3 regions of the Cetobacterium sp. genome follow, and region 1 is predicted to be linked to each of the others. Evidence: riboswitches for the same ligand, from Rfam matches in the RefSeq annotation. Region 1 holds a riboswitch; each other region holds the start of a gene.
The links. A riboswitch is a leader RNA that binds a small molecule or an ion and turns the genes downstream of it on or off. The one in region 1 is predicted to bind cobalamin.
Positions count from the first base shown of each region.

Region 1 (10,134 bases):
TTAATTTTGTTTCCAATCATAAGTTGTAAAAAGCCGATAATTTCACCAGCTCGTTCACCGATACAAGTAGCCCCAACAATATTAAATTTACTATCACAAATAATTTTTAGGAAAAAAGCTTTTTCAAATGTGATTAAACTTCTCTCGTTGTTCAAATCCAGAGAATAGGTGTGTATTCTTTTGTATTTTTTACGAGCTTCTATTTCATCTAGTCCAATTTTTGAAACTTCAATATCACCAAAAAGAGTCCAAGGAATAAAAGAATAGTCCATCTTTTTTAGAATAAATGGGAAAAGGATATTTCTAACAACAATTTCCCCTTGATGTCCTGCTACGTGAGAGAATTTAAAAGATGAGGCAATATCACCAATTGCAAATATATTTTTTGTAGATGTTCTCATAAAATTATCAACAAAAATTCCCTTTATGTCATGTTTGATACCAGCTTTATTTAAATTAAGATTTTGTATATTTGGAGTTCTACCAGCAGATATGAATATTTTTTCACTTAAGAACTCACCATTATTAGTTTTTACCAAGACATTATTGCCTAAATTTTCAACTTCAATGGATGTACAGTTTAAGACTAAATTAATGCCTGTTTCTTTTAATCTATTGAGATAGAAATTTCTTATTTCAGCTTCTAATGTAGGTAAAAAAGTATTGGATTTTTCTAAAATAGTGACTTCAATATTTAGTCTTTTTAAAGGAAAAGCTAGTTCTAGAGAAATTACACCAGCTCCAATTAAAATAATTTTTTTATAATTACTTTTTTCATAAAAAAAGTTGTGGTTAGCCAAGTATTTGACCTTCTCCAATCCTTTTATATCAGGAATAAAAGGAGAACTTCCTGTAGAAATTACAATATATTTTCCGATATATTTTTGTCCATTAACTAAGATGGTATTTTTATCAACGAAAGTTCCTTCCCCTCTTATAAAGTCAATATTTTTAAAGCTAGAGATATGAGGGAGCTCGTTATCTCCAATAGTATGAACATTTTTTAAAGTCATTTCAAGGGCTTCTGTCAGGGTTGAGACAGTTTTAGAGGCTGAAATAAAACTTTTGGATGGAATACATCCTCCCCAAGTACATTCACCACCCAAATGATCCTTTTCAATTAAAAGAACTTTTTTTCCGGCAGAAGCAAGTCCAATTGAGGTTGTGAGTCCACCAGCTCCACCACCAATTACGATTGTATGATAATACATATAAGTTTCCTCCATTGTTTTTAAGTATATAACGTGAATTACCGTCGCCCTAATAGAGGACAGAGCTTCGTGGGAAGTATCTGACTCATGTCTTTCATATTAAGTTTTTCCCAGTTTTCATCTCTTTAAAATTAAAATTTACGTGGTCTGATTATACCATATTTTAGGAAAAAACAATAGAAACTATGAGGGAGAGGATGAATTAGGGCGTTTTGATAAAATATCATATAATTGCAATATTATGTATAAGTTATTTAAATGTTTTGTACAATATGTTATACTATGAGTCTAAGAAAAATATTATGGAGGAAACTTTTATGAACGATATATTAATTAAAATTTCAGAAAAATACATAAAAAACTTAAAAAATCAAAGTCCTGAAGACAAAGAAAGTAATATAATATATGGAAAAATATTAAATATTTTAGAAAAAAATCCAGAGCTTAATCTGTTCGGTCTTTTAACGGAATTAAATAAAGGAAAAACATTTTATGAAAAAAATAAAGTTAGAAATAGAAGAGATCGACTTACAAATTTAGAAATTTTAATTAAAAACGCTAATACAATTATAGACAATCTTTTAGAAGGAGATGAAGAAAGTCTGAAAAAAGTTGAAAGAAGTTTGGATAGGTCAGATATCTATAGAGATAGGATGGCTATAAATATACTTTTGACAGAATTTCCTTCACCAGCTCTTCAGGAGGTTTACTACACAATAAAAAATGACCAATGTAAGAAGTTTTTATTAGAAGTCATAGAAGAAATAAAATAGAGCAAGGAAAAAGATTTTTTGATGGTAAATAATAATAAAATCATAGTAATTAATATATGAAGTTGTAAGAGGAGGGTAACATTATGATTATAGCATTTATAGGTGGAATTCTTTTGGGATTTTTATTTTTCTATAGTTTGAATTGCGAAATTAATAAAAGCAAGAAGTTTAAAAATCCGTCACTGTTTATTTTTATAACTTCAATAGTAAGAATTTTAATTCTTTTGGGAGGATTTTATTATTTATCTCAAAATAGTGGTTATAGATTTTTCGCAGCTTTGGTTGGAGTAATTTTATCAAGAGTTTATATTGTTTATTTCTATAAAAATGATAAATATTGATATCAATATAATATATAAAAAAAGTAAAAAGTATTCTTTTTTTATAGAATGGTTGAAAAAAATACACGTTAGTGATAATATACCTTTGTAATGGTTCTAAAGATTAAAAGGGAATTAAGTGAGAAGCTTAAGCGGTCCCGCCACTGTAAAGAGGACGAAAGTATTAAAACCACTGAATATATTTATTTGGGAAGGGATACAAGTAGGATGAATCTGAGTCAGGAGACCTGCCACTACAATTTCTGCGAGGACGGAGAAGAGGTTACTCTTCTTCCAAATTAAAATTATATTTGGGAGGATATTTCTATGAAAAAATTATTATTATCACTATTTTGTTTGTCTACTGCATTGACACTAGCACATGGGGAGGAAGCATTTGAAGATGCGGACTTTTATACAGGAGGAAAAAGTGCAGTGATTATGACGCACTTTGGAACAACGCATTCGGATACTAGAGCTAAAACTATTGATGCAATCAACCAAAAAGCTATAAAAGCCTTTGACGGAAAAGCGGATGTATTCGAAGCATACACATCTAGAATTGTAACTAAAAGAGTTGCGGCTAATGAAGGAATAAAAAAATATAATCCAAGCGAGGTTTTAGCATCTTTAAAAAAACAAGGGTATAAGAATGTAATTATACAGCCAACAAATGTAATTGATGGTGTAGAAATGGATTCAATAAGAAAAGAGGCTCAACTTTATGCAAAAGATTTCAATAATTTAAGAGTTGGGGATGCACTGTTAAGTGATCCTCATCACTATGAAGATACGATTAATGCTATATTGAAAACAGTAGGAACTTTAAATAAAAAAGAAGCAGTTGTTTTGGTAGGGCATGGAACATATAATTCAGCGACATCTGCTTATGCAATGTTTGATTACATGGCTAAAGATATGGAAAAACCAGTTTACGTCGGTACAATTGAAGGGTATCCAACCTTTGAAAATGTAGTGAAACAACTTAAAAGAGATAATAAAAAAGAGATTATTTTAATGCCAATGATGTTTGTTGCAGGAGATCATGCTAAAAATGATATTGCAGGAGAATGGAAGGAAAATTTAGAAAAAGCAGGATTTAAAGTTAAGGTTAAGCTTGTTCCTCTTGGAGAAATTTCTGAAATTCAGGATATGTTTGTTGGAAATGCAAAGTTTCTTGAAAAACATAAAGGTATAGATATTATAGATAAAAAAGCGGAATATGCAAAAAATAAGGAGTTATAAAATATCTGAATATTGTAAAAAATAGGAGAACTGTAAAGTAATTAGATTTAGTTTACGTAATATATAAATTTCAAAAATAATAAAACTGTACTTTTTTACAAATATACGATATAATGATATGAAATAGTATTTTTTGTCAAAGTATATAGTTTAAAAATATAAAGTCTTTAAATGATTTATCATACAGCCTTGTAATTGGAACAAGGCTGTTTTATTTTTATTTGACTATTTTATAAAATTTAAATCGGAGGTTTTATGAATTACGTAAAGAAGCAAGAACTAAAGAGACAGTATAAAGTTGAAATTTTTAAGGGGATACAAGTTATTAATAATGAAAATTATGACTTTATAGATTCAAGACAATTTTTTCCTACGCCAGAGGATGCGAGTGAGTATATTGAAAAATTAAAGCTAAAGTTAGAGAATGATTGGGTTATCAGATATTTTAAAAGAAGTGAAGAAAATTGGGATTTATTGGAAGTTATTGTCTAGTTATTTCTTTTAGAACTGTGAACTACCTCCATAGAAGTTTCAAAAATAAAAAAAGTAGTAGAAAAATCAAAAGATTTTTCTACTACTTTTTTTATCGTATAAATACGGAAAAAGCTTGGAAAAGAGTGAAACATTTTATTTTGTTCTTTTTTGCCAAAAAAACTTTAGAATTCTATAGGAAACTATGAAAGCAAAAGTTTTGTTATATTTTTAGATATTTTTGATACCTATTTGCTAAAAAAATTCCAATTCCTAAGCTTGCAAAAACATCACTTGTCCAATGAAAAGATAGATAAATTCTTGAAAGTGCAACCAATATTGGTAAAATGATCCAGAACATTTTTAAAACTTTTTTTTTACTTGTAAATGCTAGAAAAAAATATCCACATGAAGCTACCATTGTATGACCTGAAGGAAAGGACATATATCCATCTGAAAATGGGATTTTTTTTTGAAAAACTCCTTTAATTGAATAGAATCCAAAATTATTCCATTCTTGATAAGGGCGACTTCTCATAATAATAAATTTTAAAGAAGTGGCTATAAGCACACCATAAAATACTATAATAATCATTCTTAAAATTAGATTTTCTAAAGCTGAATCTCGTTTATATTTTGCATATATAAAAATTGGGAAAATTCCAAAAGCTATATAATCTTGTTTCATTATTTTTAACTTTATTTTAAGAAGATTATTTTTTTTAATGAGAATATACCCAATTAAATAAAATAATAAAATATCACCTATCTCAGCCAAGTTTTACCTCCACAATGCTTTTAAATAATTTATTACGATTTATATATAATTTTCCTTTATAAGTTTATAGATTAATTAAGAAAGAAATGTTGTATTTTCAACGAATATAGATTTAAAATAGATATTAAAATAAAAAATATCCCAACCCCTATAGGGGGGGTTGACATAAAAAAAAAAAGATGATATCATTCATTTGTAAAATAGAATTTGAGGTGAAAATTATGAAAACGGAGAAAGAAAAAGCCGTACTGATGTTAAAAACTTGCCGGGGTCAGATTGATGCGACATTAAAAATGATTGATGAAGGCAGATATTGTATGGATGTAGTGAATCAAATTTTAGCGGCAGAGGCACTATTAAGAAAAGCTAATAAATTAATTTTAAAGCAGCATATGGAAAAGTGTGTTAAAACAGCTTTTGATAAAGTTGATGTTGATGAAAAAATAGCTGAAGTTATAGATGTTTTAAATAAAGTTATGAAATAGGAGACTGATAGTTATGAAGGAAAATACATTTAAAATAGAAGGGATGACTTGTTCTTCTTGTGCGGGTCATGTTGAAAAAGCAACAAGAAAATTAGAGGGAGTAATTGAGGCTAATGTTAATTTGGCAACTGAAAAGTTAGTTGTAAAGTTTGATGAAAAGAAACTTTCTGCGAAAGATATTATTTCAACAGTTGAAAATGCGGGTTATAAAGCTACAGCTCAAGAGAAAGTAGATACAGAGAAAAGTGAAAATTTAAGAGAGAAAGAGATAAAAGAACTTTGGAATAGATTTATTATTTCTTTAATTTTTACAGGACCACTTTTAATAATATCTATGGGTCATATGGTGGGATACTCTTTGCCAAGTTTTATCTCTCTTGAAGATAGCCCAAGAACTTTTGCATTAGTACAATTGCTACTAACGACACCTGTTATGTTAGTGGGTTATAAGTTTTTTAAAGTTGGAGTGAGAACACTTTTAAAAGGTAGTCCTAACATGGATTCTTTAATAGCAATTGGAACTTCAGCAGCCTACGCTTATGGTATATTTGCTGTTATAAAAATATTTCAAGGATACCCAAGATATGCTCACGATTTATATTTTGAATCGGCAGCAACAATTCTTTTATTGATAACGCTGGGAAAATATTTAGAGTCTGTAAGCAAGGGAAAAACATCCGAAGCTATAAAGAAACTTATGGGATTAGCACCTAAAACTGCAAGAGTTGAAGTTGATGGCAAAGAAAAAGTCATTCCTTTAGAAGATGTGAAAGCTGGAGATATTGTTATAGTAAAACCAGGCGATAAAATCCCAGTTGATGGAATAGTAATAGAGGGAAGTACAGCAATTGATGAATCAATGCTCACAGGCGAAAGTATTCCGGTGGAAAAAACAATTGATTCTGAAGTTATAGGAGCCAGTATAAATAAAAATGGAACTATAAAATATAGAGCAACTAAAGTTGGAAAAGATACAGCTTTGGCTCAAATTATAAAGCTTGTTGAAGATGCTCAAGGATCAAAGGCACCTATAGCAAAGTTAGCAGATATAATTTCTGGTTATTTTGTACCTGTTGTAATAGGTTTAGCTATTGTATCTGGGCTAGGTTGGTATTTTGTGACAAAAGATGTAGAGTTTGCATTGACTATATTTATTTCGGTTTTAGTTATAGCGTGTCCTTGTGCATTAGGATTAGCAACGCCAACAGCAATTATGATAGGAACAGGAAAAGGAGCTGAATATGGAGTCTTAATAAAAAGTGGTGAGGCATTAGAATCTGCTCATAAAGTTCAGACAGTTATATTTGATAAAACTGGAACAATAACAGAAGGAAAACCTAAAGTTACAGATATTTTGGTTGAAGGAATGATAACTGAAGAGGAACTATTGACAATTGCAGCGAGTGCTGAAAAGGGATCGGAACATCCATTGGGAGAAGCTATTGTTAAAGAAGCTGAAGATAGGAAGATTGAATTAAAAAAATTAGATAAATTTGTAGCTATTCCCGGACATGGAATTGAAGTTATAATAGATGGAAAAGATATATTCTTAGGAAACAAAAAATTGATGGACAGAAATAGTATTAACTTGCTTGACTTAGAAGAAAAATCAAATGTATTAGCAACAGAGGGTAAAACTCCCATGTTTATCTCAATAAATAATAAAATTGCAGGTATTATAGCCGTTGCAGATACAGTAAAAGAAAACTCTAAAAAAGCTATAGAGATTTTACATAAAATGGGAGTTGAAGTCGCTATGATAACTGGTGATAATAAAAAAACTGCTCAAGCTATAGCTACTCAGGTTGGTATCGATAGAGTATTTGCAGAAGTTTTGCCAAAAGATAAGGCAGCAGAAGTGAAAAGGTTACAGGAAGAGGGAAGGAAAGTTGCTATGGTTGGGGATGGTATAAATGATGCTCCAGCTCTTGCTCAATCAGATGTTGGAATAGCAATAGGTTCTGGAACGGATGTGGCTATTGAATCAGCCGATATAGTTTTAATGAAAAGCGATTTGATGGATGTACCAACAGCAATTAAATTAAGTAGAGAAACTATAAAAAATATAAAACAGAATTTATTTTGGGCTTTTGGCTATAATGTCTTGGGAATTCCAGTAGCAATGGGAGTACTGTTTTTATTTGGTGGACCGTTATTAAGCCCAATGATAGCAGGAGGAGCTATGAGTATAAGTTCAGTTTCTGTTATCACAAACGCATTGAGATTAAAAGGGTTTAAACCTAATAAATAAAAAAGGAGTTGTTTTTATGAAGAGAAGAGTTTTAATAAATGGAATGAGTTGTATGAACTGTGTTAGACATGTAAAGGAGGCCTTGGAGGAGATTCCTGGAATGGGAGAAGTTGAAGTTGATTTAGCAACTAAGTCTGCTATCATAACTGGTGATGTGGCTGAGAGTTTAATAATAAAAGTGTTAGCTAATCACGATTATGAGGTTATAGAGTTTCAAAAAATATAAATATTGAAAACATTAAGACGATTTATCTCACTATTTAACAGATGTGAGATGAATCGTTTTTTTTCTTGACATTTATTTTAAAAGGATGCTAAAATCAAAAAAATAAAATACATATGTTATTTATAAGTGATTGAAATAAATAATAGCTAAAAAATTGGAAGGAGACATCTATGGAAGTAAAACAGTTTGAAATCTATTCTGATAAAAATGTTTTGAAAGGAAAACATTATGGAGCCAATGTGGCAACCAAAAAAGATAAAATTATTTTGATGTGTCATGGGTTTGCAGGGACCCAAGATTTATTTTTGCCGAAATATGCAGAGAAATTTTCTTTAGCAGGATTTGATGTCATTACTTTTGATTATAACGGGTTTGGAGAAAGTGAAGGAGAGATAGAGATAGTTCCTGAAAATCAGATGAGGGATATATCAAATGTTGCTCTATATTTAAGAAAAAATGAAGAGTTCCGTGATAAGCGATTATATTTGTGGGGGACTTCATTGGGTGGTTTATATGTGCTAAAATTAGCTTCGATTTTGGAGAATATTTCAGGAGTATATGCTCAAATTACATTTTCCAACGGACTTAGAAACAATACTTCTTTATTAAATTTTGAGGAGAAGGAAAAATACTTAAACCAACTTGAAAATATTAAATATAAGGAAGTTGTAGAAAACAAAAAATTATTGCTTCCATTAAAAAAATTGTTATCTGATTCACAAAGTAAAATATTCTTAGAGAAATATAAAGAAGAATTTTTTACACTTTTGAGTACAAGATTATCACTATCAACTGTTAGAGATATAAATCAACTATCAATAGATTTGCATTTAGAAAAAATACAGGTGCCTGTGTTACTTTTAAAAGCTAATAATGATATAGTTAATTTACCTCAAGAAATGGATTTTATATATAAATCATTAAAGTGTGATAAAAAGTTATTAGAGTATGATTGTGGACACTATGATGTTTATGAAGATGAAGTTTTTCTTCTTTCTATAACTGAGCAAATAAAATGGTTCAGTAAGTAGTGAAGAAGTAAGTTGAAGGAGAGTGGTTATGAATAAAAAAATAGTTATTTTATTGAGTACAATTACACTATTTACGGCGTGTAGCAGTTTAAAAAGCAGAGAATACGTTGGAACGTATACATATGGACATGAAGTTGAGATTTTTACTGATGAAAAAACAGGGCAAGAATATTGGATAAATGGAAAAAGCAATGAATTGAATCAATATATGAGTAAATTAGTTCAAGAGGGAATGCCCTATCCAAAGGTAAAAATAAAAATTCGAGGAATTGATAAAGGAAAAGCTAAGAATGAATTAGCTGAAAAAGATGATAGAGTTTTAGAGATCTTAAAATATGAAATTTTGAATTAGGTTTAGGTAAAAAATAAGTTGGCATCAAGATTTTCTTCTTGGTACCAACTATTTTTAAATTAATATCCTATAAAGTATGCGATAACTATAGCAGTAGCTCCGATACTTACCCAGATTCCCATAAGAGGAGCCATCCATTTCACCCATTTCTCATATGAGATTTGTGAAATTGCAAGATAACTCATAAGACCACCTGCAGTTGGATTAATATAATTTGTAAATCCATCTCCATATTGAAAAGCTAAAACAACAGTTTGTCTAGAAACACCAATCATATCTCCTAAAGGAGCCATGATAGGCATAGTCGTCGCTGCTTGTCCACTTCCTGATGGAATGAATAAATTTGTTATAATTTGAACGCAATACATAAGTAAAGCTGAGACAACTCCAGGTAAAGATGAAATTTTGCTAGAAAGATAGAATAAAATAGTATCTATAATCTGTCCATCCTCTAATACGACTAAAATTCCACGAGCTAATCCTACAGCCAGAGCTCCAAAGACTACTCCTCTTGCTCCATCTAAAAAGTTATTAGCAGAATCACTAGGAGAGATTCCAGCTACAAAGCTGGATGCAATTCCCATGAACATAAATATACTGATTAATTGTTCTGTCCCCCAGCCATGTTTTAAAACTCCATATGTTAAAGTTATAAATCCGATTAACATAACTAGAAGAACTCCTTTTTGTCTAAGAGTTAAATCTGGCATGTCTTGTGTATCATTGGAGACATTAGACATAGATTTTTGTTTAACTTCTAAATCAAAAACGACGCTACTAAAAGGATTTTCTTTCACTTTTTTAGCATATCTCATAATATAAATAACTGTTGCAATATATAGAACTATATAGACAGCCACTCTAAATCCCATTCCAGAGTAGATTGGTAGTCCTGCAATCGAATGAGCAACTCCAACTGTAAATGAGTTAATAAATCCACCAACGAAACCAACTCCAGCTCCTAAAGCTACCATAGCCATTCCAACCATAG
Region 1 is NZ_CDRRQU010000002.1:70,677-80,810, forward strand. It holds gene ACWI69_RS00875 (dihydrolipoyl dehydrogenase family protein) at 1-1,211, opposite strand, end outside; gene ACWI69_RS00880 (hypothetical protein) at 1,529-1,984, shown strand; gene ACWI69_RS00885 (N-ATPase subunit AtpR) at 2,068-2,325, shown strand; cobalamin riboswitch at 2,400-2,574, shown strand; gene ACWI69_RS00890 (sirohydrochlorin cobaltochelatase) at 2,632-3,549, shown strand; gene ACWI69_RS00895 (hypothetical protein) at 3,805-4,041, shown strand; gene ACWI69_RS00900 (phosphatase PAP2 family protein) at 4,244-4,798, opposite strand; gene ACWI69_RS00905 (metal-sensing transcriptional repressor) at 5,020-5,283, shown strand; gene ACWI69_RS00910 (heavy metal translocating P-type ATPase) at 5,297-7,534, shown strand; gene ACWI69_RS00915 (heavy-metal-associated domain-containing protein) at 7,551-7,760, shown strand; gene ACWI69_RS00920 (alpha/beta hydrolase) at 7,931-8,791, shown strand; gene ACWI69_RS00925 (hypothetical protein) at 8,820-9,143, shown strand; gene ACWI69_RS00930 (YfcC family protein) at 9,203-10,134, opposite strand, start outside.

Region 2 (10,134 bases), on a different contig from region 1:
ATACTTTCTTTCAATCTTTTTTCTTTTTCCAGTAATTGCTTTTCTATCTCTTTTTTTACCGGTATAGATATCTCTATCGCTTGAGTGGGAGTGGCAGCTCTAACATCTGCAGCTAAATCGGAAAGTAGGTTGTCTATTTCATGACCTACAGCTGATATTATTGGTTTTTTACTTTGAAAAAATGCTCTTACTACCTCCTCTTCATTGAAAGCCCATAGGTCCTCAACACTTCCTCCACCTCTACCAGCAATAATTATATCTATTTCTGGTATTTTATTTAAAATCTCAATTCCTCTTACAATCTCCTCTTTAGCTCCGACTCCCTGAACTTTAGCTGAAAATATATATATATCTATATTTTCAAATCTTTTTCTCGTTGTATTTACTATATCATGAAATGCCGCTCCTGTATATGCGGTTACCACTCCTATTGCTTTTGGATATTTGGGTAACTCTTTTTTGAACAGAGGTGAAAACAATCCCTCTTGCCCTAAAGCTTTCTTTAGTTGCTCCAATTTTGCAAACATCTCTCCAAGTTTATCTTCCTTTTGTACGTGGCGAACTAAAATTTGAAAGTCACCTCTAACCTCATAAAAACCAACATCACCAAATATTTTTACAGAATCTCCCTCTTTTAAATCTTCAGCTATTCTCTTAAATTTGTAATTAAATGCCGCACATTTTATCTGACTCTGTTTATCTTTTAAAGTAAAATACAGGTGACCACTTTTGTAATAGGTCACTCCTGAAAGTTCCCCCTTTAAAAAAAACTCTTGAAAACTTGGGTTTTCATCTATATACCCCTTTACCATCCGATTGAACTCTGTCACAGTATAAATTCTTTCTTCCATAGTTCATTCACTCCTACATCTCTAACAACATCAATTTTAACTTATTCATCTCATCTCTTTTTTCTATAGCCTCTTCAAAATTTAACTCTTCAGACAATACCTTTATCTCCTTGACTAATTTCTTTATCTCCTTTTCAATATCCTCTTTACTAGTGAAATGCTTAGTTTCAACTAACTTTTCCTCCTCTAGCTCCCAATTGAATACGGATTCCGAAATCTCTCTTAAAATTGTTTTAGGCTCTATACTATTTAATAAATTATATTCTCTTTGTTTTTTTCTTCTTCTCTTTGTTTCTTCCATTGCGTATGCCATGGACTCTGTTATGACATCACCGTACAATATAACTCTTCCATCCACATTCCTAGCTGCTCTTCCTATGGTCTGTACCAAAGATCTCTTGCTCCTCAAAAATCCCTCTTTATCTGCTTCTAAAATAGCCACCAGTGATACTTCCGGTATATCAAGCCCCTCTCTTAATAGGTTTATTCCAATTAAAACATCAAATTCACCTTTTCTCAGACCTCTTATAATCTCTACTCTTTCTAAAGTATCTATATCTGAGTGCATATATTTTACTTTAACACCTAAAGTTATATAATATTCAGTTAATTCCTCAGCCATTTTTTTAGTTAAAGTAGTTATCAAAACCCTTTCCTTTTTTAAGACATTTTTTCTAATCTCTTCTAAAAGATCATCCACTTGATTTTTAGTTTCTCTAACTTCTATAATGGGATCTAAGATTCCTGTTGGTCTAATGAGCTGTTCCGCTATATGTCCATCAGATTTTTCTATTTCAAAATCTCCAGGAGTAGCCGAAACAAAAATTGTTTGACCACAATTCTCTCTAAACTCTTCAAATGTTAAAGGTCTATTATCCAAAGCAGATTTTAATCTAAAACCATTTTCAACTAAAGCAGTTTTTCTTGCCCTATCTCCATTGTACATCCCCCTTATTTGAGGAACTCCAATATGCGACTCATCTATATATACAATAAAGTCTTTAGGAAAATAGTCCATCAATGTATCTGGTTTATCTCCCGGATTTTTATGAGTTAAGTATCTTGAATAATTTTCAATCCCTTTACAATATCCCACTTCTCTTATCATCTCTAAATCATATTCTGTTCTTTGTTTCAATCTTTGTGCTTCTAAAAGTTTCCCCATCTCTTCGAAATCTTTAACCTCTTTTTTTAAATCTTTTCTTATCTCCTCTATAATTCTCTCCTGCTCCCCTTCTTCCGTTACATAATGAGTCGCTGGAGATATCGCAATTCTTTCTAAATTTCTTTTTAATTTCTGTCCTGTCAATGTGTTAATCTCAGAAATTTCTTCAATTTCATCTCCCCAAAATTCGATCCTATACCCATTTTCCATATATGATGGATATATATCTATAACATCTCCTTTTACCCTAAATTTTCCTCTTTCAAAAGCAATGTCATTTCTCTCGTATCGTAATTCTATCAATTTTGATATCAATTTTTTTCTGCTGTATCCTGTTTTTTTATCTATTGCTATTGTTAAATTCTTATAAGTTTCTGGGGATCCAAGTCCATAAATTGCGGATACCGAAGCTACAATTATGACATCTTTTCTATTTATTAGAGCAGCTGTTGCCGCATTTCTAAATTTATCTATTTCATCATTGATAGAAGAATCCTTCTCTATATAGGTATCTGTAGTAGCTATGTATGCCTCTGGTTGATAATAATCATAATACGAAACAAAATATTCTACTGCGTTCTCTGGAAAAAAACTTCTATACTCGGAAAATAGTTGTGCCGCTAATGTTTTATTAGGAGCTAATATCAATGCTGGTCTACCACTCTCTTTTATAATATTAGCTATTGTAAAAGTTTTCCCTGATCCAGTTACCCCCAGCAAGGTTTGATCCTTTATGCCTTCATCCAACCCTCTAATCAATTTTTTTATAGCTTCTGGCTGATCTCCTGTTGGACTATATTTTGAATTTAATTTAAACATCTTTGTGACACCTCCATTAAAATAGGGAGAGGTAACTCCTCTCCCTTAAAGTATCTCTAATTATCATTTAAAAAAATTGGAGTCTCAATTTTTAATATGTTTTTTCTCCCCTTGCTAGCCTCTATTAAAACAATACTAGAATCTTTATTCTTTGAATAATGAACAAATTTAACTCTTTTAACAGAAAATCCATTTTTTATAAGTTCTTCTGAAATTTCTAAAAATCTATAGCTTTTATGTACCATAAAGAGCTCGCCCCTCGGTTTTAATAATCTTCTAGCATTTGCTATAAACTCTTTTAAATTGAGTTTTATTTCATGCCTTGCAACACTCTTTATATCTTGACTATTAATCTCCTTGCCATCTAAAACCATATAGGGGGGATTTGAAATTATATAATCATAGGTATTTCCTTCTCGAATATCCTTTACATCCATGTTTATAATTTCTATTCTATCCTCTAATCCATTTCTTTTTACATTTCTTAGAGCTAAATCTGCAACTTCTTTTTGAATCTCAACCGCTTTTATCTTTGATACTTTATTTTTAGCACATAATAATACCGGAATTATACCGTTTCCTGTTCCAATTTCCAATATCTTAGAGTTTTTATTTCCATTGAAAAAATTAGCCAATAAAACTGCGTCAGTTCCAAATCTGAATCCTTCTTTCTTCTGAATTAAAGTGTACCCTTCACAAATAGTGGCTATATCTTCATTTTCAAAAATCATCTCTTTTTTACTACTCCTTTTCTAAAACCTTATGTTGTAGCTCCTCTGTCGACAAAACATTCTGTAATTTTTTTGCTTCTTTTTTATTAAACTTTATCTCGTCAATAAAAACTTTCATAATTCCTTTTCCTTCAACATCTACATATAAGAATCCATTCAATGGACTTATACTTGTTACTTTTCCATCTCCTTTTGGAGTCTTAACAAGTTGATTTACCGCAGGATAAATTCTTAAAGCCTCTTCATATTGTTTATATTCGTAGTTGATACAACAAAGTAACCTTCCACATACACCCGATATTTTCGTTGGATTTATTACTAAACCTTGATCTCTAGCCATCTTTATCGATACTGAATCAAACTTATTTATAAATGTTCTACAACATAACTCTTTTCCACATACACCTATATTCCCAAGTATCCTTGCTTCATCCCTAACACCAATCTGCCTTAGTTCTATTCTCAGCTTAAATATATTTGCTAAATCTTTTACTAAATCTCTAAAATCAATTCTGCCTTCAGCTGTAAAATAGAATATCAACTTTGTTTTGTCAAAAGTGTACTCTGTCTCTATTAATTTCATAGGTAATTTATGATGATTAATTCTTTCTTTACAAATCTTAAATGCCTCTCTAGCCTCTTTTCGAAGAACCTCATATTTATCAATTTCTTCTTCACTAGCTTTTTTTATTACTGGTTTTAATGGTAATACTAATACTCTTTCAGGAAGTTGCATTGGTCCACCATAAACAATCCCAATCTCTTTCCCTCTGACAGTGTCCACTATCACCTTGTCTCCCTTTTTGTATTCCACTTCATCTACGATCTCAAAACTGTATCTCTTTTTAGTAGTTTCAAACATCACTCCCAATATATTGTACAATCTATTTGGATCTGATACTATCTCTTCTTGAACTTCCTCTTTTATTACAATCTCATCTATATTTTTATCTATATCTAAATTTCCTTGTGTCATATAACCTCCTACGAAAATCTCAACACTCTATATTATAAAGTATATCATATTTTTCATCTTTTAAAAATTTATTTTACATAATTTAATTGTTCTCTAACAACCTCTTCTAAATTGTCAATAGACGAAAAATTTAATTCTAAATTTATATACTTTAAGTTTGGCAATACATTCAGTATTGATTTTAAATTTCCTTTATAAATTTTATGAGGATCAAGTTTTTTCATATGTTTCCATTCAATTTTAAATTTTTCCTTCCTGTCTCCTTTTTCCCAACTCTCTATCTCATCAGAAAAATCTTTTTCTGAGTAATTAATAAAATCTATTGCATTTATATGAACACCATACACAAATTTACCTAGTTCTCTCAACTCTTTAATTTTTTTTAGAATATATCGGTCTGCATCTTGAAAATTATTTATATTTTTTTCTGTACATATCATATGGGATAAATCCAAAAGAAAACCTTTATTTTCATATTTAATTTTCTCAAAAAAATATTTTGTTAATCCATAGTCTTTAAGCGTCAACCCCGGCCATGGTAGATTTTCAAAAAGGAGTAATGGTCCCTCTCCTTTAAAAACTTCATTTACTATTTTTGATGTTTCATCCAATACTTCCATAGAAGTATAATCATAGTCAAATGTAAAAATATCCTTAGGTCTCACGTGTGAAACATGAAAAACTAAATACTTCGCCCCTATTTTTTTTGCATCTTCAAACTGCTTTTTAAAAGTTTCAAGTAAAATATTTTTTTTTAAAGAACGATAATAGTTTAATACCCCCTCATCATTATAAAAATCTTCTCTAACTTTCTCTCTCTCCTCTTTCCAAAACTCTAACCAAGTAGGGTAATATAGCAAATGTACTCCTTTTATAGGATACTTTTCATAGCTTTCTAAGGGCACATGATCTCCTATTATCGTCTCTATCCCAGTCACTCCCTCTTTTTCTAACGCTTCATATATCTTGAAAAATTTCTTTTCCTCTCCATTTTTTGGAACAAAACTAAAACCTATCATTGTGAAAGCACTTCCTTTATCTGTCTTAAAGATTTTAAAACTCTTGGTGATGGTCTGTTGATACCCTCATCTATAACATATATTCTCCCATTTTTTACAGCATCTATCTCCTGCCATTCAGCTCTATTTTTTATCTCTTCAACAATCTCCTTTCTATCCTCTCCAATAAGTATAACTTCAGGATTTTTTTCAATAACAGATTCCAAAGTTGGTGAAATCCATCCCTCTTGATCTCCAAATATATTATGTCCACCAGCATTTTCAATGACATCATTTAAAAATGTTTTATTTCCAGTTGTGTATATTGGATTATTTAAAATTTCAAAATATACCCGTTTTTTTGATATTTTATTCTGTATTACTAATTTCTCCAACTCTTTTACATATCTATTTTTTAAAATATCACTTTTTTCATTTTCATTTAAAAGGCTTCCTATCTCATCTATCGAATTTTTGACCTCCTCCAAAGATTTTGGTGTTTTCATCACGTAGATAGGAATTCCTATTTCATCAAATACCTCTAGACTCTCTTTCCCTTTAGACAAACTATGTTGAGAGGTTATAACCAAATCTGGCATTAAATCAATTATTCTCTCTTCGTTCAATCTATCTGTGTTCAAAACTCCTTTTCCCTCTAACTCTTTAGATATTTTCTCAGAATATATATCTACTCCCAACAAAATATTAACTAATCCCATATCCACTATTATCTCCGTGTTGGATGGAACTGTCGAAATTACTCTCTCCACTTTTTTAGAAATTTCAACCTCTCTTCCAATGCCATCTACAAATATCTTTGAATATCCCACTGAAAATACGACTATACTTAATACAAATATTTTTCTTAACATTGTCCACCTCTTTTATAAAAAATGCTCTTTCCATATCTTGAAAAGAGCATTTTCTTAATTAAAAACTGTATTTAAAACCTATGTAATAATTTCTTTCTGGTGCTGGGTAATAGTTACGAATTTTACTGTAACTACTGTATCCTACATAATCATAGTATTTTTCATTAAAGAGATTATTAATTCCTGCATTTATAACTAATCCATCTTGAAAATTATACATAAAAGTCAATCCACTTAATAAGTAACTGTCAATCTTTTCTCTTTCGTTAGCTTCATCATTGCTATCATAAGCTTTTCCGTAATATTCCCAAGAGTTATTTACACTCAATTTCTCATTAAATCTATAGTTAAAATTTAAAACCCCTTTAATATTTGGAATACCTGGAATATCTTTCCCCTCTTTAAACTCCGTTTTCATATAAGTTATTGATTCTGAAACTGTCAATTTATCGAAATAGTGCTCTAAAGAGAATTCAACTCCTTTTCTTTTACTTGTTCCATCTAAATTCCTATTTTTATTAAACTCATCATTTTTATTTGCTCCATAAAAAATTTCATTTTCTGTTTCTATATAAAACACTGAAGTTGAAATATACGTATTTCCTAAGAAATCTTTCATTCCAATTTCATAAGTTTCTGTCTTTTGAGGATTAAATTCTCCGTCCCAAAAATTTAGCTCGTCAGTATTTGGCGCCCTAAATCCTTTTGTATAACTTATATATGTAGAACCTGAGTCTGAATATAGATAACTTCCTGTAAGCTCTATCGCATCTTCTTTGAATTTCTTTGTTGTAAGTGTATCTCTTTTATATTCAATATCTTGTTTTCTATATCCTTGAGTAAATCTGAACTTATCAATCGTATAACTATTTACTACAAACCCACCTAGAGAGTTCTTTTCAGATTTTCCATTTCCATAAGCAAAATCTTTCGTCTCTCCCTCATAAATATCTCCACCAAATACAACATAGCTATCATCTAAATATGAGTATTTAAGTTGTGGTTTTAAATATTTAACCTCTGTCTTATAGTTACTTCCATTTGAAGAGTAATTTTCATGAGCATACCTTCCTAATAATTTGAACTCTAAATCAGAATTTATGTTATATAGATAATCTCCTACAAAATTATTTTTCTCTGTTTTTCCATCAATTCTCCACGCATTTGGGTTGGAGTGTGTTCTATCCTCATTAACTTCATCCTTGTTTAACGCTCCCGGCGCTTTAAAATCATTCTTTGAGTAGTTATATTTAACTTTTAACTCCCCTTCATCAAGTTTATATCTGCTTCTAAACCCAAAGCTTTCCAAATTATCTTTAGAATAGTCTCTATATCCATCTTTTTCTCTTCTCAAATAATCTACTTCTACTAAAAATCTTTCTCCTATTTTAGTACCGTATGTAACTTGCTGTTTTTTTAATCCATACGATCCTATCTCACTATTCAAACTTCCATAGTTTTTCCTATCTTCTGGTGCTTTTGTTATAATATTGATTGTTCCACCAACCGCTCCATCTCCATATAAAACCGATCCTCCAGAAGGTATCACCTCAATCCTTTCAATACTATTAACTGGTATATTACTTGTTTGATATCCAGATAAATCTATTGAATTAATTGGTGCTCCATCAACCAGTACTATAACATTTGATTTTGCTGTTGCCCCCTGACCTCTTACATCAAAAGCAGCGTCTGTCCCACCCATCTCTTTTACAATGACACTTGATACCAATTTTAAAGCTTCTGCTACTGTTTTAGCTCCTCTTTGTGTTATCTCTTCGCCTGTTAATACAGTTACATTTCTAGGTATACTTGCCACCGTTGTTTCCGTATTCTCACTTGTTATAACACTCTCATCTAGCTTTATAACCTTTTCTTGTCCCATTGTTAAAGTAGATGCAAGAAGTAAACCAATAATATAAAATCTTTTTTCCATTTAATTTAATCCTCCCAAATCTGTCACTCGCAGTTTATTTTATGGCAGGTATCCTGACTCAACTTCCTCCTCCAATAGCCCTTCCCAGTTTCCCAGTGGTTCATCTATTTTTGTCCGTTTTACAGTGGCGTGACCGTTTAAGCTTCTCACTTAATTCCCTTTTAATTTATAAAACCATAACGCCTTATTATACTATAAATACTTTATTTTTAAAAGTTTTAAACAATAAATGAACAATATATATTTTAAATTAACCTTGATTTATTTATATTTTTTTAGTACAATTTTAATAAAGTTTTTGAGGAGAGTTGTATGAAAAATATTATTCCAGGTTTTTTCTATATTTTTGACACTCCATTTGGTTTACTTAAAATCGAAGAATTAAATCATGAAATTATTAAGATTGAGCTCAATAATCCTACTTCAAATAGAACTTTTAAACTTACGAGCTCTTTAGCTCAAGCTTCTAAGGAGATTTTGGAATTTCTAAATGGACGTCGTAAAGAATTTACTTTTAAAATAAATCCCATTGGAACAGAGTTTCAAAAAAATGTTTGGAAAGCTTTACTCGATATTCCATACGGTGAAGTTAAAACATACAAAGATATTGCTATCGCTATCGGTAATCCTAAGGCGTGCAGAGCGGTAGGTTTAGCAAACAATAAAAATCCTATTCCCATAGTTATTCCTTGCCATAGAGTTATTGGCTCCAATGGCAAATTGACTGGATATGCCTATGGCTTATCTCTAAAGTCTCATCTACTAAATTTAGAAAAGGGTGCTAAGTAACTTTGCACCCTACACTAACTATACTTTTAAAAATCACTTTTTCTACTATATAAACTGTGATTAAGTTACTAAAAAATCCTGGTAATAGTTCATACATATAACTGTCTAACCCCAAAACTTTCCACATTAAAAATACAAACATTCCAACCAAAATTCCTGCCAGAACACTTTTATTATTCACATTTTTAAAATAAAGTACCGATATTATTGCTGGTCCAAATATTGTTCCAAACCCTCCCCAAGCATAAGCGACCAATGATAATACTTTAGCATTTTGATTTAGCGCAAATAGTAGTGCCAACAAGGCTATCACTACTACACACAGCCTTCCAACCCACATAATTTCTTTATCAGAAACATCTTTTTTCATATATCTATAAAAGTCTTCTGTTAAGGTAGTTGATGAAACTAACAGCTGGGAATCTATTGTTGACATAATTGCAGATAGAATTGCAGCTAATAAAACTCCCGCTACCCAAGGATTAAATAGCTCTTTTATCATATAAATAAATATTTTTTCTGCATCCCCTCCCAATTCTGTAACATTTCTAAAAAGAGAAATTCCCAAAAGTCCAATCGCTATTGCCCCAACTAAAGAAATAATTACCCATATCATGGCTATTCGTCTAGATTTTTTTAACTCTTTTACATTCTTTATACTCATAAATCTGACTAAAATATGAGGCTGTCCAAAGTACCCTAGTCCCCATGCCAATGAAGATAATATTCCTAAAATTCCTATACTTTCTCCATTCTGTTTAAATATATCCAATGAAATTCCTTTTAACTCAATTCCTTGTTTAATTGTTTCCATGTCTCCAATTTTATAATAAGCAGCCAAAGGAACCGCTATTATAGCTATAAACATCAAAGCACCTTGAAAAAAATCTGTCCAACACGAAGCCAGATATCCCCCCATAAATGTATACATAACTATTGTCACTGTACCCACTACAACGGCAACTTTATAATCGATTCCAAGTATCGATTCAAATAG
Region 2 is NZ_CDRRQU010000012.1:27,692-37,825, forward strand. It holds gene xseA (exodeoxyribonuclease VII large subunit) at 1-851, opposite strand, end outside; gene uvrB (excinuclease ABC subunit UvrB) at 865-2,835, opposite strand; gene ACWI69_RS04450 (tRNA1(Val) (adenine(37)-N6)-methyltransferase) at 2,892-3,566, opposite strand; gene ACWI69_RS04455 (PSP1 domain-containing protein) at 3,577-4,542, opposite strand; gene ACWI69_RS04460 (hypothetical protein) at 4,611-5,561, opposite strand; gene ACWI69_RS04465 (ABC transporter substrate-binding protein) at 5,558-6,412, opposite strand; gene ACWI69_RS04470 (TonB-dependent receptor) at 6,471-8,348, opposite strand; cobalamin riboswitch at 8,375-8,542, opposite strand; gene ACWI69_RS04475 (methylated-DNA--[protein]-cysteine S-methyltransferase) at 8,661-9,137, shown strand; gene putP (sodium/proline symporter PutP) at 9,130-10,134, opposite strand, start outside.
Region 2: linked by a shared signal. The riboswitch ahead of ACWI69_RS04470 (TonB-dependent receptor) and the one ahead of ACWI69_RS00890 (sirohydrochlorin cobaltochelatase) in region 1 are both predicted to bind cobalamin.

Region 3 (10,134 bases), on a different contig from region 1:
ACCGACAACGTTTCCGATAGCAATATCAGTATTTTTCTTAAGGGCAGCAACTACGGAGGTCGCCAATTCTGGTAAAGATGTTCCTAAAGAAACAACTGTAATAGAGATTACTCTTTCGGAAATTCCAAAGTTTCTAGCAAGATTGACGGCGGAATCAACAATGAATTTTCCTCCAAAAACTAGAAGAATAAATCCAAGGATTGTTACGCCGATAGCGATAGGTAGAGAGTAATTTTTTACTTCTAGCTCGCTTTCTTCTCTGTTTATAACAGTTAGATAGGTGTTATACATAAGAAATAATATGAAAAAACCTAGTAGGATAACTCCATCAAGTTTACTTAAAATTCCATTTTTAGATAAAAGATACGTTAAAACTGAAGCAAAAACTGCTATTGGTATTTCAAATTTGACAGTATTTCTAGAAACAGTCAGTGGATAGATAATAGCTGTAATTCCTAAAATAACAAGGATATTTATGACATTACTTCCAATAACATTTCCTAAAGTAATAGCAGATTTCCCATTTAGGGCTGAAATAACGTTTACGACAAGCTCTGGTGCAGAAGTTCCAAAAGCTACAATTGTAAGTCCAATAACAATATTCGGAATGTTGAATCTTTTAGCTATGACAGAAGCACCATCAACAAGATAATTCGCTCCCAAAACTAGAAAGATAACTCCAATAAGTAAAATAATTAAAGATAACATAATTCCTCCTGAGTTAAACTAAGCTTCTAATCCATTTATATGACATAACACGTGGATAAGTTATTGCACATTTGACAAGCTCTTCTAAACAGATTATGAAGTATAAAGTCGTTATAGATAGTTCAGGGATGAAATGAATAGCTGTGAAAGCCATAGGAATTCCTATAATCCAAATTCCAATCATCTCAGTTGTGATCGCATAAACAACGTCTCCACCACCTCTTAAAGTACCTATTACCTGTATAATAGCATAAAATCTTGCAGGAATAAAGAGTGCCATTATTTTTAAAACGGCAATTACATTTTTAGCAGTTTCGGGAGTTATTTTAAATATTCCTGCAAAAATAGGTGAAATAAGGTAGAAGATGATACCGATAACTACTCCCAAGAAAACTCCAAATTGAGAGATTTTTATAGAAAGAAAGTGAGCTTCCTCTCTTAAACCAGCACCAATTTTATTTCCAATGATTATAGCTGAAGCAGCTCCAATACCAATACCAAATATATTAAACATATTATTGACAGTAATTGCAATTTGCATGGTTGCAGTAGCATTAACACCGAGCTTAGCATAAGCAATGGAATAGGTTGAAATTCCTAAAATCCACATGATGTCATTAAAAATAACTGGAGAGGCGATTCTAAAGAACTCATTTAATTTTTTTATAGATAGTTCTTTTAAACTATGAAATTTTGTGGCAATAACATTGTTGTAGTTATAAATCATAAATAAAATAAAACTAAGCTCCATAGCTCTAGAAATAGTTGTTCCTAAAGCAGCACCAGCTACTCCCATTTTAGGAGCTCTCAATTTACCAAATATAAAAATATAATTTAAAAGACCATTAAAAGCAATTCCAACAATACTTCCATACATAGGTAATTTAGTTTGTGCTGTACTTCGTAAGGCCATTGAATAAGCTAGAGTTATAGATGATAGAATATAGCTTACAGCAACAATTCTTAAGTAACTAATCCCTAAGGAAGTAACAACTGGGTCATTTAAAAAAATATGGATTATATTTGCCGGAAAAATAAATGCTACTGCAGCAAATAGAATAGAGACTCCAAGGGAGATTATAAGAGATAAATCCAAAAATTCATGGATTTTTTTTACATCTTTTTTACCCCAAAGTTGGGACATAAAAATAGAAGCTCCCATTCCGATACCAGCTACCGAGTAGAAAAAAATCATATAAAACTGGTTGGATAAGCCAACTGCAGCAATTTCGCTTTCTCCAAGTTTTCCAACCATAATGTTATCAAGAAGATTTAATGATGCTGTGATTAAACTTTGTAAAATGATGGGAATGGCTAGAGCCATTAACATTTTAATAAAACTTTTTTCGAATTTAAACTTTTGAAACATACGACACTCCTTTTGTAAATTAAAGAGCAGATGGGTTATAAGCTGCCCATCTGCTCTTTTATATTGTATTTTATTTTTTCTTTTTAATTTTTCCCTTAATTTTTTTTCTAGGTTTTTTCTTGTTTTTTTCATCTTTGTATTCTGTATAAGACTTTATATGTTTATATTTTTCTATTAACAGGGGATTTTTAGCAACAGAGAAACCAAACTGACCGATAGGTTTTTTAGACATTGGAAAATACTCACCATGACAGTAGTTAATTAAATTTGCCCATTCAAAATGAATCTTACCCTTTTCATCAATAATATTTTTATTGATATGAGAACCAACCACTTCAGCTAAAAATAAATCGTGAGTTCCAAGAGGTATAATTTGTTTAACCTTACATTCAATGTTTATAGGAAACTCCTCTAAATATGGTGAATTAACATATTCTCCGGGCTTAGCTGTCAATCCAAGATGTTTGATTTTATCGACCTCTCTTCCAGAGATAACTCCACAGTAATCAGTTTCTCTCACTTGGAAAGTGTTAGGTAGGTTGACTGTGAATTCCATTGTTTCTTTGATGTATTCGTACGATAATCTCTCAGGTCTAATAGAGATAGAAAGCATGGGAGGATTAGTACAAATAGTACCAGTCCATGCAACAGTAAATGCATTATTTACTCCATCTTTATTTCTAGATGTTATAATTACAGCAGGAACAGGATTTAAAACTACACTTCCTTTAAATAGTTCTTTTGTCATTATGATAGCTCCTTACTTCTCTTTTATTTTATCTCTTTATTATACAATATTAATTATTTAATGTCTATAATATCATACGGATATTTAGAAAAATCTTGTAAATTTAAAAGAAAAAATATATTATTATAGAATAAGATAATAAATAAAAAGAGGTGAAGAAAAATGGCAAGAAGATTAAGATGTGATGTAGGATTTGCAGATAGTTTGTTATTTTTACTGGGATGGACAATTTTAGTCATAATAACTTTTGGCTTAGCCTCTCCATTCTTTTTATTCTCCCTTATAAAGTTTATGATAAATAGAACTGTCATTGTGGAAGAATAGCAATGAATATGAAAGCTATTAAATAGGGACTTAAATAATTAAAAAATATTAAAAACATCAAAGAACTATTAGGAGAGGAGTTTATATGAAAAAATATTTAATATTATCAGTTTTATCAGTAATGATTTTATCAGGTTGCTCAAATGTTGGATCGAATACAATTGGATCAACAACAGTTGGAGCAGGTGCAGGAGCACTTTTAGGGCAAGCAATAGGTGGAGATACAGGAGCTACTCTTTTAGGGGCAGGAATAGGAGCAGCAGCTGGAGCTTTAGTTGGTTCAGTTCAGGATCAAACACAAGCTATAAAAGATACTAACCAACAACCATATTACAATAATCAGCCGCAATACAACCAGCCACAATATAATCAACCATACTATAACAATCAGCCACAGTATAATCAACCACAATACAATAAACCTTACTATAGTCAGCCTTATTAAGAAGAACTCCAGTTGAAGGGGATAGAAATGAATTCAAAAACTACAAGTAGAAAATTGTCGGGTAATATCGTATTACAAAGTGTTTTGGATGAAAAAATATTGGAAGTTTATAGTGCTCTAAGAGCTAATAGACTATCCAAAGAGGAACTCTTAGCTATGGCTGACGAACTTGAAAACGAATACGGTGCGATAGTGAACGCTAACTTTGTTAGAAGAGCTGTAGTGTTTTATGAGATGAAAGGAAAGCTCAGAAAGGACTAGGAGTAAAAAAGGTTTTAATGAAAAAATGTAGCCCTGTTAGGAGCTACATTTTTTTATAAATTTTATTTCTTAGTTGATATACAAAACGAGTCATACTCCTTTGTCAGTAACTCTTTTACTTTTTCTTTCATGCTAGATAATTTTTCATCTGGTATTGAAGGAGAAATTATTTTAATAGCTTTAACGTATCTATCTAAAATTTCATCTATTTTTTTATCAACATTTGCCTTATTACTTTCCAAATTTTCAGGAGTCATAGTGGATAAGAAGCTTGTTAAAGCCTTATATGAAGTGTCAGTTGTTGACTTTATTAAAGTTTTTGTAGACTCAATTTTATCAGCAGTTATATTTGAACTAATATTTTTCATATCTTGTTCAACTTGGTCTAAAGATTTTTCAATCATATTTAAAACAGAAACATAGGCTTGATTATCTCGATTATTCGCAGTAGTTTCCACTTTAGCAACAGATTCCTTCAAGTAGCTTAAAATTTTAGCTTCTTTAGCTGTAAGAGTCGCATTTCCAGAAGTTATTTTATCAAGTAATGATTGAGCAGAATCTAAATCAGTTTTAAGAATATTTATAAATCCAAGTTCCAAATCTTTAAAATGTTGTGGTGGAACTTTATTCTTAATCTCATCTATAATATCTTCAATATCTTTAACAATAGTAGCTAATAAATCACTCAATTGATTTTCAATTTCGACAATTTTGCTAGAATCTATATCTTTTAATATTTGCGGTACGATAAAGTTTATATTGTCTAGTTGTAATTTGGTGATAGTGCTAATATCTTTTAAATTTTCTGAATTACTTTTTTTAGTAATACCTTTTAAAACAAATATATGCTCTTTGATAAACTGAATAATTCTATCGTTGATCAATGATAAATCTTCTGAGGGAATAACTCCTGCTAAGTTTGTAAAAATTTTAGTAACTTTATCAGATGTATCCATACCCAAAGTTTTTAATTTTTTTTGGATTTCCAAATAGGAATCTTCTCCTAAATCATTTTTTAGTGGCTCAATCAAGGAATTAAAAGCAGTTATATTGTTTTGATAGAAACTCAGAACTTCGGCTTCTATAGTTTTTTCCTCACTTTCAAAAGTGCTGTAGCTTTTTTCACACTCCTCAATAAAGTTTGTTAAACTTTTTTTGAAGAAGTGTTTCAATTCGAATGACACTATTGGGTGAAAACGATACTTACTTTCCAACAGTGTTGTTTCAAGGTGAATATTACATTTATTATCACCTATTGCAGTAAGGTGTAAATTAGTTTCTATTTTGAATTTATCGCCTTCTGTAAGTATAAAATCTAATCCTTTATTAGCTTGAGGTTTTTTTAGATATAGTTTATGTGTCGTATTCCCAAATGTTATGTCTAAAAGAAATGCTTCGTCATCTACAGTAGCATTAACTTTTGTATTTAAGATATCTTTTACCTTGAGATCTTCGTAAGATTTGCTTGAATTTTTTGCTCCAACTAGCCATTTTTTAAAATTTTTAGGATTTAAAGCGAAAAGTTCTGCAAACAACGGAGGTACATTGATAATCCTATCCTCTACGATAAGAGGTTGTTTACTTGTTTTAACATCGTTCATACTTAACCACTCCCTTATAAAAAATTAATATGTTACATTTAATCTACAAATAAAAATTAAAGTTTCTTTTTTATTATTAAAATTTATTTCTATAGATTTATTTATATAAAATATTAAGCGATTATAGTTTAGTTTTTAAACATAAACCGTTAAAAAAGATTGACTTGTACATAATCATTATGTATAATTATGATAAATATGTATATTGTTTATGGTTCAATAATTTGATTAAAAGGAAAGTTGAGTGAAAATCTCGCACGGTCCCGCCACTGTAAGGAGGACGAAATTAGACTAAGCCACTGTAGTTTTTATGGGAAGGCCTAAGAGTAGGATGAATCTGAGTCAGGATATCTGCCATGAATATAAAAGAAAATATAAAATCTGCGGTGAACAGATTTGTATTTAGAACTGTCAATTTCAATTCTAATTAGCAATATTCTATTCATTTTCGCAATTTTTATATTTCCGATAAACTTCATAAGTTAGGAGAAATGATATAATGAAACATAAGAACATAATGGTTGTTGGGACATCTTCAGGTGCAGGGAAGAGTATAACAGTTACAGGGTTATGTAGAGCATTTTTTAAAGATGGATATACTGTTTCACCTTTTAAATCTCAAAATATGGCATTGAATTCGTATATAACAAAAGAAGGACACGAGATGGGGCGTGCACAGGCACTTCAAGCAATGGCGTGTGAAAAAGAAGCTCATTATACTATGAATCCAATTTTATTAAAGCCTACAGGTGATAGGAGAATTCAAGTTATTGTCAATGGAAAATCTATCGGCAATATGGGAGGCCTTGAGTACGGAAATTACAAATCGATATTAAAAAAAGATATAATTGAAGCCTATAATACAATTAAGATTAAGAATCAAATATGTGTTATAGAAGGAGCTGGAAGCCCGGTAGAGTTAAATATAAAACAGGATGATATAGTGAATATGGGTTTAGCTGAAATGGTGAATGCTCCTGTTATTTTAGTTGCAGATATAGATAGAGGGGGCGTCTTTGCGTCGATATACGGAACTATATCTTTGATGGAACCAGAGGAAAAAGCTAGAGTAAAAGGTGTAATCATAAACAAGTTTAGAGGAAATGTTGATATATTAAAGCCGGGACTGGAAAAGATAGAGGAACTGACAGGGGTTCCAATTTTAGGAGTCATGCCATACTTTGAGCTAGACATAGAGGACGAGGATGGAGTAACAGAAAAGTTTAGTAGGATTAAATCAAAAAAAGGAGATATAAAAGTTTCAGTTATAAAACTTAAACATATATCTAACTTTACAGATATTGATGCTTTACTAGCAAATAAGGATGTAGATGTTAATTATGTGACGTCATTTCATGAGTTGGGAGATGAGGACTTGATAGTCATACCTGGATCTAAAAATACAATAGATGATTTAAAAGATATAAAAGAAAAAGGAATTGCACAAGAGATTATAAAAATTTCTCGAAAGGGAACTCCTATTATTGGTATATGTGGCGGATTTCAAATTTTAGGAGAAAAAGTATTGGATCCCTATGGAGTGGAGGGAGATATAAAAGAACTACCGGGATTGGGACTTTTAGATATAGAAACTACAATGGAAAAAGAAAAAGTGACGACGCAGTATACAGGATTATTAAAAGGAGAGATGGGGCTATTAAAGGGGTTGGGAAATATTGAAGTTAAGGGATATGAAATTCATCAGGGAGTAACGACTGGGAAAGAAAAATCAATAACCTCAGATAATAGATTAATAGCAACAGTAAAAGATAATATTTTTGGAACATATCTGCATGGTATTTTTGATAATAGAGAGTTTACCGATTTTATTTTAAATAATATAAGAAAGAAAAAAGGGTTGGAAAAGAGAAACAGTGCAATAACTTTTGATGAATATAGACTCCAAGAGTTGGATAAATTAGAAAGAATATTTAGAGAAAATATAGATATGAAAGCTATTTATAAGATTTTGGAGGAGAACTAATGAACTTCATTTTAAAGATTTGGATAGCGTATCTACTTGATTTAGTTTTAAGTGATCCCTATTGGTTTCCACACCCAGTTAGGTTTATTGGAAAATATATAACTTTTATTGAAAATAGAATCTACTCATTGAAAAATAAAAGAGTTTATGGCGGGTTATTAACTTTTACAGTTATACTTACAACAGGAATACTTTCATACCATATAGCTAAGGCATCCCAGTTTTTAGAAATTTTCTTTTTGTATACAACTCTAGCAACAAAGAGTTTAGGGGCAGAAGGGATTAAAGTATATAAAATTCTAAAAAGCGGAGATTTAAAAAAGGCTCAAAAAGAGCTCTCATATCTAGTTAGTAGGGATACGGGTGAAATGGATGAGATACAAGTTGTGAGAAGTACAATGGAAACAATAGCTGAAAATAGTGTTGATGGGGTGATAGCTCCTATGTTTTATGCGTTTTTAGGAAGTTTAATGACAATTGGAGGAATTTCATTGGCATTGCCATTGGCAATGGGATATAAGGCAGTGAATACCCTCGATTCAATGGTTGGATATAAAAATGATAGATATATAGACTTTGGGATGGTTTCAGCAAAGGTGGATGATTTTTTTAATTTTATTCCAGCAAGATTATCTGGTTTGTTAATAATTCCAATTGCGACTTTTATATTGGGAATGGGGATAAAAAGACCGTTAAAGGTGTTTTTTAGAGACAGAAAAAATCATTCGAGTCCAAACTCTGGTCATTCGGAAGCAGTTTTTGCAGGAGCCATAGGAGTTCAATTTGGTGGTAAAACAAAATATTTTGGAAAATATTTTGAAAAGCCTACAATAGGAGATAAATTAAAAGAGTTTCAATGTGACGATATTAAAAAATGTTATAGAATAATGTTTATGACATCTTTTGTAGGTATGATTCTATTTACAATATTTACTCAACTACTATAAGATACGGGAAGTGAAATAATATGGATTTACATGGTGGAAATATATATAAATTGAAAAGAGATAGTGGGATAGATGTCTTGGATTATAGTTCTAATATAAACCCTTTGGGTGTTCCAAATAGTTTTAGAAAGGCAGTTATAGAAAATTTTGAATCTTTGGAAAAATATCCAGATATAGATTATACGGAGCTAAGAGTGGCGATTGCTAACTATAATAACTGCTCTATAGAAAATGTGGTAGTGGGAAATGGTGCCACAGAAGTTTTATTTTTGTATATGAAGGCAATAGAATGCAAGAAAATTTTGATAGTCGCACCAACTTTTGCAGAGTATGAAAGAGCTGCTAGAGCTGGAGGAAAAGATGTAACTTTCTTTCCGTTGAACAAAGATTTTTCTTTAAATGAAGATAAGCTACTGGAGTTTATAACAGATGAGGATGTTGTGGTTATATGTAATCCAAATAATCCAACTGGGAAGTTTCAAGACCTTGAAAAAATAAAAAAAATTGCTGATTTTTTAGAGAAAAAAAATAAAAAACTATTTATAGATGAGGCTTTTATTGAATTTATCGAGAGATGGAAAGATAAAACAGCGTTTTCATTAAAAAATAAAAATATATTCATTTTAAGGGCATTGACTAAGTTTTTTGCACTTCCGGGAGTTAGATTGGGCTATGGATTAACATATGACAAAATAATTTTGAATAGAATAAAAAATATTAGAGAGCCGTGGAGTGTGAATGGAATAGCAGAAATAGCTGGGAAAACTATGCTTTTAGATACTTCATATATACATGAAACTGAAAATTGGATAAAGAAAGAAAAAATATGGTTTTATGAGGAGCTACGCAAATTTGAGAATATAGAGGTAACTCCAACAGAAACTAATTTTGTACTGGTGAAATTATTAAATGATAACGCTAAAAGTTTTAGAAAAAAAATGATAGAGAATGGCATATTAGTAAGAGATGCCTCGAACTTTATGTTTTTAGATGAAAGTTATATAAGATTAGCAATAAAAGATAGAAAAAAGAATGAGCGAGTATTGGAGGCTTTAAGGAGAGTGCTGAGATAATGAAAGGTTTTGTTTTAGCAGGAACAAAAAGTGGTATAGGAAAAACTACAATATCTATGGGACTTATGGCAGTTTTTGAAGATGTGGCACCCTTTAAAGTAGGACCGGACTATATAGATCCTAGTTTTCACAAATTTATAACGGGAAATAAAAGTTATAACTTAGACTTATTTCTAATGGGTGAAGATGGTGTGAAGTATAGTTTTGAAAAACATAGTAAAAAAATATCTATTGTTGAAGGGGTTATGGGGCTTTATGATGGATTAGGAAATTCTCTAGATAACTATAGCACTGCCCATCTATCGAGAGTTTTAAATTTGCCGGTTATTTTAGTAGTGGATGCAGCAGGAAAAAGTACAAGTATTGCAGCAGAGGTTTTAGGCTATAAAAATTTAGATCCAAGAGTTAATATAGCTGGGGTTATAATAAACAAAGTAAATAGTGAAAAACTCTACGAAATGTTAAAAGACGCCATAGAAAACTATGCAGGAATACCATGTTTAGGCTACCTGAGGAAAGATGAGAACTTAGGAATCAGCAGTAGACATTTAGGATTACTTCAAGCGGATGAAGTTGAAGATTTAAAGGATAAAAAAGAGATTTTAAAAGAAGAGATTAAAAAGACTATTGATTTAAAAAAAATAGAGGATATAGCTAGATTGAAAAAGTCAGAA
Region 3 is NZ_CDRRQU010000003.1:10,459-20,592, reverse strand. It holds gene ACWI69_RS01120 (calcium/sodium antiporter) at 1-708, opposite strand, end outside; gene ACWI69_RS01115 (MATE family efflux transporter) at 722-2,077, opposite strand; gene ACWI69_RS01110 (flavin reductase family protein) at 2,148-2,825, opposite strand; gene ACWI69_RS01105 (DUF6693 family protein) at 2,988-3,149, shown strand; gene ACWI69_RS01100 (YMGG-like glycine zipper-containing protein) at 3,235-3,594, shown strand; gene ACWI69_RS01095 (diol dehydratase small subunit) at 3,622-3,855, shown strand; gene ACWI69_RS01090 (hypothetical protein) at 3,918-5,456, opposite strand; cobalamin riboswitch at 5,652-5,829, shown strand; gene ACWI69_RS01085 (cobyric acid synthase) at 5,956-7,440, shown strand; gene cbiB (adenosylcobinamide-phosphate synthase CbiB) at 7,440-8,387, shown strand; gene cobD (threonine-phosphate decarboxylase CobD) at 8,408-9,460, shown strand; gene ACWI69_RS01070 (cobyrinate a,c-diamide synthase) at 9,460-10,134, shown strand, end outside.
Region 3: linked by a shared signal. The riboswitch ahead of ACWI69_RS01085 (cobyric acid synthase) and the one ahead of ACWI69_RS00890 (sirohydrochlorin cobaltochelatase) in region 1 are both predicted to bind cobalamin.